3 regions of the Yersinia alsatica genome follow, and region 2 is predicted to be linked to each of the others. Evidence: predicted binding sites of a transcription regulator. Region 2 holds the regulator's gene; each other region holds the start of a gene.

Region 1 (4,295 bases), 2.2 Mb from region 2:
GCCGATCCCATGCGCCGCATAAACGGACACCCCACTGATAGGCGCATTTCGCCACTCATACGGGCAAAATAAATCAGCAATAGCGCCATGGTCATATCCGCAGCGACAAAACGTTGCTCAGCACCCTGCAGTGTTAAGCGGCCAAACAACACCGGGTCGATAGCAATGCACTGACGCAATACGCGATTATCAGTTTGCTCTACTCGAATAGGGGAATTTATTGATGAGAGCGAAATGGCAGCGGGTAAATCCGCAGTATGTTGTTGCCAAAATTGCTTATCACGCTGTTGGATTTCTGAGCCGGCATAAGCCAAATATTCACTGACTACATCACTAAATGGAGTAAACGGCGATTCCCCAATAGGTTTTTGTTGCAATAGCGCGGTGTAAATATCGGCAATACGGCGGGTAATTGCGGTGAAACTGAAGCCATCGAGCAATAAATGATGATAACGTTGATACCAGAACCAGACAGGTTTTCCTTGCTCGTCCGGTACCCGGATAACCCAGTGCCGAAACAACAGATCCTCGCTATCCGCCGGTAAGTCTGCCGCGGTATCGTCCTGCATTAGTGTCAGTGCTACCAAACGCCCATCGGCGCGAGAGCTCAAATCCAGCCATGTAAGTTCTGGCATGTCTGCTGCATCCAGCTGTAGCGGGATACGCTGCATCGGGCCATCGTGACTATCATAAAAACGGGCATGCAGGGTATCAGCCTCAGCCAATCCTTGTTTGACGGCGGCGCTAAATAGTATTCGGTCCAATGGACCTGCCAGCTCAATGTAATGCGCCACGGTAAACAGGTTCTTTTGATGACTTAGCTGGTCGGCAAACCAGATCCCGGGTTGTGCTGCAATCAGGGGTAATTCAATAGCCGCAGCATCCGCGAAAATGGGGGTTGAATCCTTTGACACGATGGGTATTCCTTTTTTTGGCAACAAACGACTTATTGCGGCACCCGCGCCGACAATAATTCTCACCTACGACAGTTCGATAATTCCTTTCACCTACGACCGGCGTTATCGCTGGCCAGCCTCTGCTCGAATCAAGCTGGCCGGGCGCATGTCGGTCCAATTAGCCTCAAGATATTTCACACAGTCGGCTCTGGTTTGTGGGCCATAAACCGGTTCCCATCCGGCCGGGATCGCTGTAATTTGCGGCCATAAACTGTATTGCAGCTGCTCATTGATCAGCACCAAAAAGGGCAGATTTTCGTTATCAAACGGATTGACTTGCGTTTCATTGCTCATGGTTATGACTTCCTTGTTTTGAATTAGTGGAACCTAATAAACATTGCAGTCCATCAATCAAACCGCCGCGCCAACATAAGGCATCGTGCCCGCCCGCATAAATGCGGTAGTGCAGCCGATGCCCGGCTTGGCGCAGTGCCTCACTCATGGCTTCATTGACTTGATAAATCACATCTTCACGGCGGCCGGCTTCCATAAAAATATCCAATGGATGGTTAGCACCCAGACCTTGATAAACCTGCTCCGTCAGCCAGCCCTGACGTTTGGCTGTTCCCGCCGTCAACGCCTTGAAATTGTCGACATCTGGCCACCAAAAAGAGCCAGACTGGCTCAGCACACAACCAAAACGTTGCGGCCAATGTAATCCGGCGTATAACGAAGCTAATCCCCCAAAACTTTGCCCAGCCACTACAGTACGCGAGGCCTTCTCAGTGAAGGGTTGCAGCAAGGCAACTTGTGGCAATAATTCAGTTTGCAGTGCTTGCCAAAAATCTTGATTGCAGGGCAGCTCTTCTGAGCGATGCGGCTGGTCAATAATATCGATCAACACATAAACACTGGCTGGCAAACGACCGGCGGCAGTTTCATTATCCAACACCCCCAATATCGTCTGCCCCTGCGCCCAATACTGACCATCAAGCAAGATAGCCAGAGGCCGCTCGGCCTTATCCTCAGCACTAACGCATTGATTATCAAGGGTGTGGTAAATCCACACTTTGCGGCTGTTACCTAACAGTGGGCTGCTCCAGGTGATAAGTTGCAGTCGTTTTGGGTCGATGGGCAGTTTTTGTCCGGCATCAATCGGCTGCCAGGCAGCTTGCGGCAAGGCATCCGCTAAGTGCACTCCAGACAGCGGCATCCCCCGGTAGCTGCAATGCGCCGCCGTATGATTCAATGGGTCGTTTTCGGCCAAGTCCAGCAATGAAATCCACCAATTCCGCTGTGCCTGACGCCGCTCTTGTGGCGTGCCCTCGGGTAAATTTAAGCACTGCTCTGCGGCAACAGGAATAAAGCAATAACTGCCACGAAAATCAGACTCTACCTCGGCTTGCCAATACCACACGTCAGTCTGGCCCAAGCGCTGGAGGGTTTCCGGATTCACACTATGGTGGTCTGTCACACCATTGACGTCGATATAGACCCGGCTATAAACCGAGTCGTGCGCCTTGCCCTGCCGATCGCGCCAGAGAAAAGTCAGTTTTACTTTGCCAGCGGCTGCCGGCTCCACCAACGGTGTTCCCCACTGCGCTATGTGCTGCCACCATGAATCACTACCGGCCAAAGGGTCTGCTAACAAGCTCTGACTATCCGGATACTCATTTGTCGTGCTCACACTCAATCCTCTTAATTTTATTGCTCGAGTCTATTAACCACTCATCGTGCAAATTCATGTCCGGTAGCGGCTTGATAGAAAGTTAAATATATTCGTGATTCTTATGTGAATACAAATAGTATTGAGAACTATTATTATTTGCAATAACATAGTGCGCGTTCTCTCTAAGGTATCACCCCATTATCGCAATATTGGTATGGGTGCATTGTGGTGTCGCAACTGAGTGAATGGATAAACTTTTTCTTATAAGTCATTAAATCATACCGGGCAATAACAGAACCCGGATGGCATCAAAGCCCCACTTTATGGGCTTTAAATATTTTTATTATGTTTTAGGTAGGGATAAATCATGTTTGATATTTCTGGCAAGAAAATGTCAAGGACATTGCCATTCCGGGCAGGCTATACATCAAAAACCTTATTATTCACCTCAGCATTAATATTAATACCGACGCTCCCGGCTTTTGCTGCCACCACAGCCAAAGACGCGGCAGCGGCAAAAGAAGACAAATTAGTGGTTGTTGCCAAAGCGGGCAGCGGACAACAAGATGATGGCTTCGTCGCTAAAAATAGTTCAACCGGCACCAAAACCGATACCCCACTGATCCGCACTCCGCAATCCGTTGCCGTTATTACCAGCCAACAAATGCAAGATCAGGGCGCAACCTCAGTGGCTCAGGCATTGCGCTATACCGCAGGTGTGGTACCTGAATATCGTGGCGGCTCCAACATGAATGACGAAGTTATCATTCGTGGTTTCGGCTATGCACCGCGCTTTCTTGATGGCTTAAGTTATAACTCTCTGGGTGGCGCTCGTCGTGGTGGTCAAATTGATCCCTGGCTGCTGGAGCGAGTTGAAGTCATTCGTGGCCCCGCATCCGTGCTGTACGGCCAGGTCAACCCAGGTGGCCTGATCAATATGGTCAGCAAGCGCCCGACCGCAGAAAGTATTCATAAGGTACAGGTCGGTGCCGGTAATAATAGCCTGGCAGAAGCCGCCTTCGACTTCGGCGGTGTATTGGATGATGAAGGGAAAGTTCTCTATCGCCTGAATGGGATTGGCAGAAAACAGGACGATGCGGTTAATAGCTATAAACAAGAGCGTTTTGCTATTGCACCGGCATTAACTTTTATCCCGAACGAAGACACAACCTTTACCCTACTGACCAGTTATCAGAAAGAGCCCAAAGCCGGCTCGCGTAACTTCTTGCCAGCAACCGGCACCGTGTTTGGTACTGCGTACGGCAAAATCCCTTACGATTTTAACGTCAGCGACCCTTCATTTGATCAGTCTGAACGCGAGCAAACTTCTGTCGGCTATGCGCTTGAGCACTACATCAATGACACGTTTAAATTCCGTCAGAACCTGCGCTACAGCTACAACAAGCAAGACTATAAATACTTAGTCTTTATGAATTTACTGGCCGATAACCGCACCATGACTCGTCGTCCACAAATTGAGCGCCAAACCACAGCTGAGTTTGCCGTTGATAACCAGCTGCAAGCCGATTTCTGGACCGGCCAATTGAACCACACGGTATTGACCGGGTTGGATTACAAACGTACTCGTATTGATAGCCAATTCTTTATGGGCACAGTGCAGACAAAATATAATCTGGACTGGGTGTCACCGGTTTATGGCCTGAATATTAAAGACAGTGATTTATCACTTAATAGCAGTGATCTGACCAAGCTCGATCAGGTGGGTATCT
Region 2 (4,295 bases):
AACAAATTCCACTTCCACTTGAGTGATGATGAAGGCTGGCGCATTGAGATCCCTGGCTTGCCGGAGCTGACCGATGTGGGGAGCAAACGCTGCCACGATTTGACAGAAAATACCTGCTTATTGCCACAACTGGGTTCTGGTCCGGATAGCAATAATCTGGGTTCCGGCCACTTTACCCGTGATGACTACATTGAAATTCTGAAATACGCTAAAGCTCGCCAAATTGACGTCATTCCTGAAATTGATATGCCAGCCCACGCCCGTGCGGCAGTGGTGTCGATGGAAGCGCGTTACAACAATTTGATGAAGCAGGGCAAAGAGAAAGAAGCTAACGAATTCCGCTTGCTTGACCCGACAGATGACTCCAACACCACCTCGGTGCAGTTCTATGAGCGCAAAAGTTATCTGAACCCGTGTCTGGATTCATCGAAGCGTTTTGTCGATAAAGTGATTGGCGAAATGGCCCAGATGCACAAAGAAGCGGGCATGCCATTAACCACGTGGCATTTTGGTGGTGATGAAGCGAAAAACATTCGTCTGGGAGCCGGTTTCCAAGACAAAAATGGCACCATTGAGCCGGGCAAAGGCATCATTGATAAGAGTGTTGAAGATAAGCCATGGGCTAAGTCTCAGGTATGTCAGGACATGGTCAAGCAAGGCAAAATTCAGGATGTTGAGCATCTCTCCAGCCACTTCGCTATTGAAGTCAGCAAACTGGTTAATGCTCACGGCATCGAAAAAATGCAGGCTTGGCAAGATGGTTTGAAAGACGCTAAGGATTCGAAAGCCTTTGCGACCAAACGGGTTGGCGTTAACTTCTGGGATACCCTCTACTGGGGCGGGGCTGACTCCATCAATGATTGGGCCAATAAAGGTTATGAAGTGGTTGCCTCTAACCCGGATTATGTCTACTTCGATATGCCTTATGAAGTTAATCCGAATGAACGCGGTTACTACTGGGCGACGCGTTTTAGTGATGAAGCCAAAGTCTTCAGTTTTGCCCCAGATAACATGCCGCAAAACGCCGAAACCTCGGTTGACCGTGATGGCAACCATTTCAGTGCGAAGAGTGATAAGCCATGGCCGGGTGTGCACGGGATTTCAGGTCAATCATGGAATGAAACCGTACGTACTGACCAACAGATGGAATACATGATTTTCCCACGGGTATTGCCGCTGGCTGAACGTGCCTGGCACCGCGCATCTTGGGAACAAGATTACAAGGCGGGCCGAGAGTACCAAGGTGGCGAAACACATCTGGTCGATACCGTGGCATTGAACACCGATTGGCAGCGCTTCGCTAATATCATGGGCCAGCGCGAATTGGCAAAACTGGATAAAGCCGGTATTGCATACCGCTTGCCGGTACCGGGGGCTCGTGTGGTCAACGGCGTATTGGAAGCCAATATCTCCTTGCCGGGGCTGATTATCGAGTATTCCACTGATGGCGGTAAGCAGTGGCAGAAGTATGATGTCAAGGTGCAATCTAAAGTCAGCGGTGATGTGTTAATCCGCTCGACTAGCCCAGACGGAAAGCGCAGTAGCCGCGCTGAGCCAGTGAAAGTTTGATGATTGTTGTTAAAGTGCTGTGTCTGATGTTATCTCCTGTTTGCTAGGTTCTTTAGGTAAACAATATTAAGTGAAGTTGAGTTGATGGTTTTTCCCCCGGCAAGTCCGGGTTTTTTTTTGCCCAAAATAGTGCCATAGCACCCTGATAAGGGCAGTGAGATACATTGACGTCGAAACGAGTAAGGGACAAACATGAACGGCGGAGGGGCGAGATATAAATAAGAATGACCACCTGACTCCCGACTGAACAGGAAAGGTGGCCATCTTGCTGATGGATAATGCTATCCAGATAATAGAGTGCCGTTATCTGGATTAAAAACAAACCCTAAGGTTATTCGGTACTTAAAATCTCAGCGCTTAAAGTCTTTATAAAATCAATGCGATAATATCATGCCCAATAAATATCAAAGTGCAGGAAGGTGGCTATCGATAGAATCCCGATGAGCTTACATCAGTAAGTGATTCGGGTGAGTGAGAGCCAGCCAACACACCTGCAGTGTGAAAGATGATGGGCATATTTTATCTTTTATCGTGCGCAGACTCATTTTCACGGCAATCGCCGGTCTCACAGTGGCCGTATAGATACAGACTGTGGTTAGTCAGCTTGATACCATGCTGTTTAGCAATTTCACGTTGAAGAGATTCAATGGATTCATTACTAAACTCAATCACTTTGCCACAATCCAGGCAAATCAGGTGATCGTGATGATGTTGCTGCGTCAGCTCAAAGACTGATTTGCCGCCTTCGAAATTGTGGCGGGTAACAATACCGGCATCATCAAACTGGTTCAGTACACGGTAAACCGTCGCCAAACCAATTTCTTCGCCCATATCAATCAGCTTTTTATAAAGATCTTCCGCACTGACATGGTGGCACTCTGGATTTTGCAACACTTCCAGAATCTTAAGACGGGGCAGTGTTACCTTCAAACCAGCGTTTTTTAAGGCTTTGTTGTTGTCAGTCATGCGGATTCAGTCCTGTTACTATCGATTCAAATTAAGGCTGTTCAGCCTATGACATCCGTGGCGCAATCATTACGATTGCGTCTCATTATAGAACTGCTAGCCCTAAATGAAAACCGTGGTTGTTAACAAAGATATAATTGCACACTTTGTCCGATTAATCATGCAATGTATTGATGAATGGGATTGTTGCATCATTTAAGTATAAGGCCGCTATAGGCAACGTTACAAATTTGTAGCGGTTTATTTTCATTTTGCACGCATCATGCTGCTGATTTGTGGGCTGCTTAACAAAGCTCATTCTGACAACAAATGACACCGCGCATATTTTGCGGTTATTGGCTTTGGCAAAATGGGATTAAAGGGTTGGGGCAGACAAAAAAAGAGTTCAAAGGGGGAGGAGAGTTAACGGAAACGCTCGGCGCTATGCAATATCACCTCAGCGTTTCCGATCTAACAAATTAACCGGTGATCTCGGCCAAATTCAGTTCTTCGCTGATCTGTTTTACCCAAGCTTCAACACGTTCATTCGTCAGTTCTGGCTGCCTATCTTCATCAATGGCTAAACCAATGAAGTGATCATCATCAGCCAAGCCTTTAGAGGCTTCGAAGTGGTAGCCAGCGGTTGGCCAGTGACCGACGATTGCAGCACCGCGAGGTTCGATGATATCGCGCACGGTACCCATCGCATCACAGAAATATTCTGCGTAGTCTTCCTGATCGCCACAACCGAACAAAGCCACTAGCTTGCCGTTAAAATCGATCTCTTCCAATGTTGGGAAGAAATCATCCCAATCACATTGGGCTTCACCGTAATACCAAGTTGGGATACCAAGCAGCAGAATATCGAAGCCTTCTAAATCTTCTTTACTGCTTTTAGCAATGTCGTGAACCTCAGCAACATCTTTGCCCAGTTGCTTTTGGATCATCTTGGCAATGTTTTCGGTATTGCCAGTATCGCTGCCAAAGAAAATGCCTACAGTTGCCATATAACTTAATACCTTTTAAATTCAAATAGTTATGTTAAACACTGAGCGCGTTGCCCAACAATATAACACATGTATAGGGCGACATCATGCCAGAAAACGCCCTCGGGCTCATATCAAGTTTATGTGATATTAAATTTTTGTGAGTCGCTCAATCTTGCAATGTCATTGCCGATAACCTTTGTGTAACCGGAAGGTTGCAATTTGCGGTGCCAGGGGGAAAACCGTCAGATGAGAGTTTGTCGGGAAAGGAGTCGTCGTTAGCTGTATGGAACGTCCTTTATTGCTTTTCGGTCATCAAATAACACCAGAGTCTCTAACGGTAACCATCCGATATATAAGGGGAACGAACATGCAGGTTTTAAAAAATATTACCATCAGGGCAGCATTACTTTGGGTGCTTGGCGCTTTTTGTCTGCTCTGGGGCGGTGTATCGGCTTATACGCTGCTATCACTCAATCAACTGACCCAATCTTCTAACGCCAATGCGGTGTTGGTGGAAAACATGAATTTGGTCAATCAGGGGACGGACCAATATTTTCGTATGGTGACTCGTCTTGCCCGGTCGGTGGATTATCGCCAAAACGGTAATATCGCGGATGCAGATAAAGAACTCAGCTCATCTAACGTCGCGCTGGATAATCTGAAGAAAAAGCTCGCAGAATTTAAAGCTATCGACCACGCACAAATTGATCCCGCTTTAGTCGCTGGAGTGATTGATGGATGGAGTGGATTAATTGAACAGGGCGTAACGCCGCTTTATCAGGCGGCAATGGA
Region 3 (4,295 bases), 560 kb from region 2:
TATCAATAATATGCAGGAATGTACTTTGCCCGGTGGCTACAATCTGATCATCTCCGCCATGTCGACTGATGACTTCCCTTGTACCGTGCCTTTCTCCTTCACATTAAAATCAGGTGAGCTGAGTCAGTATTATAAAGACTGGGATATCATTAAATACAACGAAGATGTTGGGCAATTACATAAAACCGATGCTCAAGGCAACCGAATAAAGCTGCGCTTTGCGACGCTATTGGCGAAAAAGCCATAATTATAGCGTTGCCCATAACTTGCTGCCTCGCGATTTTTAGCGCTCGATAAAATAACCCGCTAGCTAGCGAGGCGGTAAGTTGGGTTCATTGCGTAAACAACTGACAATATAATCGATAAACACCCGCAATTTGGCGGGTAAATAGCGCGTCGGTGGATAAAGAAGCCATAAACCGCCACTGTATGAACTGATAAATCGCCACTCTGGTAATACCTGCACGATTAGCCCCTGCTGCAACGCTGCTCTGGCGGTAAAATAAGGCAAACTGCCGATACCTATATGTTGTAATACCGCATCCAACCTAACCCCAGTGTGGTTCGCTGCATAGCGGCCTTGCACTGCCACTGTAACCGCTTTGCTACCTTGTCGGAATTTCCAGCGTGCATCTCCCGGTGTTTCTCCCAGATAAATACAGCTGTGATGGGCCAAATCGTGGGGATGTAGCGGTGCTCCATAGGTAGCGAGATATTCTGGTGTGGCGCACAATAAATGTTCAATATCCATTAATTGCCGTCCAACCATCCCCGGCGGCGGCTGGTTGGTAATTCGAATCGCTAAATCTACATGTTCATCAATTAAGTCAACGTAGCGGTCATCTAATATTAACTGCACATCTATCTTGCTGTAGCGGCGTAAAAACTCAGGTATATAAGGATGAATGACAAAACGTCCCACGGCCTTCGGCACGCTGATGCGGATAAGGCCTTCTGGCTCTTGATTATACTGACCACTAACTTCCATTACCGAGTTGGCGGCGTTGAGCATCGCATTACAGCGCGTGAAGACCTCTTTACCACTGTCACTCAGCCGCAATTTCCGAGTTGTCCGTTGCAGTAACCGGGTTGTCAGTGCTTTCTCAAGTCGGCTGACACTGCGGCTAATGGCTGAAGGTGAAACGCCGAGTTGACGAGCAACAGCTGAAAAGCTGCCAGTCTCGACCACTTTCACAAAAATAGCCATTTCACTGAGCAGAGACAGTGGGAGATTTGTGCTTACAGCGCAATAGTCCTTTGAAGATGTGACGGATTATCACACCAGATTGACATCAATATAATCATAATGGAAATGATAAAAGGATAATGAGTATGACAACCCGTCTATTTTTTGAGAACGATATGCTGGCTACGCAGGTTGATGTTTTGAGCTGTACACCTGATGGTGGGCAGTTTGCCGTCATATTGTCAGCAACTATTTTTCATCCACAAGGTGGTGGGCAGCCATCAGATACCGGCTACATAGGGGATAGTCGGGTCATTCGTGTGGTTCAGCAGCAAGAGCAATTAATCCATTATCTGGAAACGCCTATAGCATTGGGATGTCATCAGGCCCGTGTCGACAGTGAGCGCCGTTTCCTAAATACGCGGATGCATTCAGCAGGGCATCTGATTGGCAATATTGGCGAAACCTATGGCTGGCTACCGGTGAAAGCGCATCATTGGCCGGGAGAAGGGCGGGTGTCGTTTAAGCGAGCAGAAACTCCGCAGCCCATTGATATTAATGCTATTCAGTTAGCTTTAGATGAATTAACTCGCCAGGATTTGCCAAGAAAAATTTCAGTACAGGGAGATTTTCGTGCGGTCGGTTTTGGCGAGTTGCCGGCTTATGCTTGCGGCGGCACTCATGTCAGCTCATTGCAAGTGCTGGGTAAAGTTACCGTGCTGTCTATTTCTGAGAAAAAGGGAATTATGTCAGTCAATTATGCGATTGATTAATATATAGCCATATGTTGATATGGCGATTGCCTATTATTGGAATCATAACTCTACCCTTTAATACTGTTGAGAATTATTAACTAACTTCATTGATAATCATTATCACTGAGTGTAATAATATAATCCATATAGATTCGTGGAGTATGGATTGTGTCGAATGCAGCTGAAGCAATTTACCCTTTAACAACGGCGATTTCTGATGAAGTCGCCAGTTTGTTTGCTCGCACATTCGTCCACTTTTCTGAATCATTTTATGTCGATGCTGCTGATGTTCCCAAAGAAAGCATATCGCTAGAGCAGTGGTCGAATAGTTTGCCAATATTGATGCAAACGTATGAAAGCCACTACTACAGCGACACCGAACTTAATCCGAATCATAAAGCTCTGCACTCGCTGTGGGGGCAGTGGTATTTCGGTATGCTAATTCCACCTATGATTTTGCTGCTGCTGGCATTGCCTACAGCAATAGATACTCGCCCGGAAAGAGTCCGAATCAAGTTTCATACCACAGGGCGACCTGAAGCTATCTACTATCAACATCATTGGTTAGATAAATCACCGTCCTCTTTACTGGAACGACTCTATTTATTGCTCGATCATCATATTATTCCTGTTATGCGAAGAATAGAGCGCCAACCCAAAGCAAACATCCGGTTAATATGGAATAACATTGGCTATTTGATGTTTTGGTACTTGCGCGAGTTCGGTACTAAGTTGGGGGCTATTGATGGCTATGAGGATATTATCGAAAACCTATTTCTCACCTCAAGCCTGCCTGACGGGCGGGACAATCCTCTCTATCGCACTGTTATTCCACGCAATGGTGGTATGGAACGCCGTACTTGTTGCCAACGAAACAAATTGCCCGGTGTCGGCAGTTGCCTTGATTGCCCGTTAGAATCTCGCCTATAACCGGTATATGATTCAGCTTACAGAAAAGTAAGCCTTGCAGGGCATATTGGTGAATAACATGTTGGTGAATAAAGACTCAGTGGATAAAGAAAAAATTGCCCATTTAGATGCAGTGGGTCATAAGGCTCGCGCGGTTATGGAGCGGGAAGGGCTGGATGCTCTGGTGGTCACTGTCTGTGATAATTTCTATTATCTCACCGGGTTCGCTAGCTTTTTTATGTACACATTCCGCCATACCGGTGCAGCTGTCGCGATTATGTTTCGCGATGCGAGTATTCCTTCGCAAATCATCATGAATGAATTTGAGGCTGCCAGCGCACATTTCGATATGCCTAATATGGAGCTGAAAACTTTCCCTGTCTGGGTTGATGTTGATGATCCGCGTAATCCACTTAATCATCAGAAAAAGAGTGAGCGCCCTATTGGCCCACCGGTCGAGGCGGTTTTTAATTTAGTCAAATTGGCTCTAGATAATGCAGGCGTATTGGATAAGAAAATTGCGATTGAATTACATGCTATGTCCAATGGGGGAAAATGTGTTTTAGACCAAGTGGCTCCGGGGCTAAAGCTCGTTGATTCTACGCCACTGTTTAATGAAATAAGAATGATTAAAAGCTCTTGGGAAATTAAACACTTACGTAAGAGTGCTGAAATCACTGAATATGGCATTGCCAGTGCGATTAAGCATATCCGTGTAGGTTGCACCGCCGCAGAATTGACCGCAGCATTTAAAGCGGCAGTGATGAGTCATCGGGCGACGAATTTTTCTCGTTTTAATCTTATTTCTATCGGTGATAATTTCTCACCTAAAATGTTTGCTGATGAAACGCCGGCAAAGTTTGGCGATTTAATTAAGTTTGATTGCGGGGTGGATGTTGCAGGTTATGGCGCTGATCTTGCACGGACATTTGTGCTGGGTGAGCCAGACCCGCTAACACAACAGATATACGACACTATCAGAACCGGGCATGAGCATATGCTATCGATGGTCGCTCCTGGCGTGAAATTGAAAGATGTCTTTGATGCCACTATGGACGTCATTAAAAAGTCTGGTTTGCCTCATTATAATCGCGGCCATCTTGGGCATGGCGATGGTGTATTTCTGGGGCTGGAAGAGGCTCCGTTCGTCAGCACATTGGCAACGGAAACCTTTTGTCCCGGAATGGTACTCAGCTTAGAGACACCTTATTATGGTATCGGGATTGGCTCGATTATGCTGGAAGATATGATACTCATTACCGATAACGGTTTTGAGTTTTTGAGTAAACTAGACCGCGATCTGCTGCATTTCAATTAAGTTGTGTGCGACTTCTCATCTTATGCGAGCTAAGCCCATTTAAGAAAATAGACTCTGTGATTTTTTAATGGGGTCTATTTACTTCACCAATAAATAAGAAAGATGACTGAAAAAAGAGATATAAAAT

What was found. Region 2 encodes Fur, which represses iron uptake genes when iron is present. Its sites were predicted from a motif close to ATAATAATGAGAACNACTATCAA; they were not measured.
Positions count from the first base shown of each region.
Region 1: the regulator Fur is predicted to act here: its motif matches at 2,699-2,721, upstream of fes (enterochelin esterase).
Region 3: the regulator Fur is predicted to act here: its motif matches at 2,020-2,042, upstream of fhuF (siderophore-iron reductase FhuF).

Region 1 covers NZ_CP104006.1:1,440,604-1,444,898, reverse strand. Annotated here, with positions in the region: gene N0H69_RS06335 (non-ribosomal peptide synthetase) at 1-914, opposite strand, end outside; gene N0H69_RS06330 (MbtH family protein) at 1,020-1,250, opposite strand; gene fes (enterochelin esterase) at 1,240-2,583, opposite strand; gene N0H69_RS06320 (TonB-dependent siderophore receptor) at 2,933-4,295, shown strand, end outside.
Region 2 covers NZ_CP104006.1:4,113,592-4,117,886, reverse strand. Annotated here, with positions in the region: gene N0H69_RS18440 (beta-N-acetylhexosaminidase) at 1-1,569, shown strand, start outside; gene fur (ferric iron uptake transcriptional regulator) at 2,089-2,535, opposite strand; gene fldA (flavodoxin FldA) at 2,994-3,521, opposite strand; gene N0H69_RS18425 (methyl-accepting chemotaxis protein) at 3,871-4,295, shown strand, end outside.
Region 3 covers NZ_CP104006.1:3,548,790-3,553,084, reverse strand. Annotated here, with positions in the region: gene tehB (SAM-dependent methyltransferase TehB) at 1-247, shown strand, start outside; gene N0H69_RS15835 (LysR family transcriptional regulator) at 311-1,207, opposite strand; gene N0H69_RS15830 (serine-tRNA(Ala) deacylase AlaX) at 1,333-1,959, shown strand; gene fhuF (siderophore-iron reductase FhuF) at 2,110-2,871, shown strand; gene N0H69_RS15820 (M24 family metallopeptidase) at 2,951-4,168, shown strand.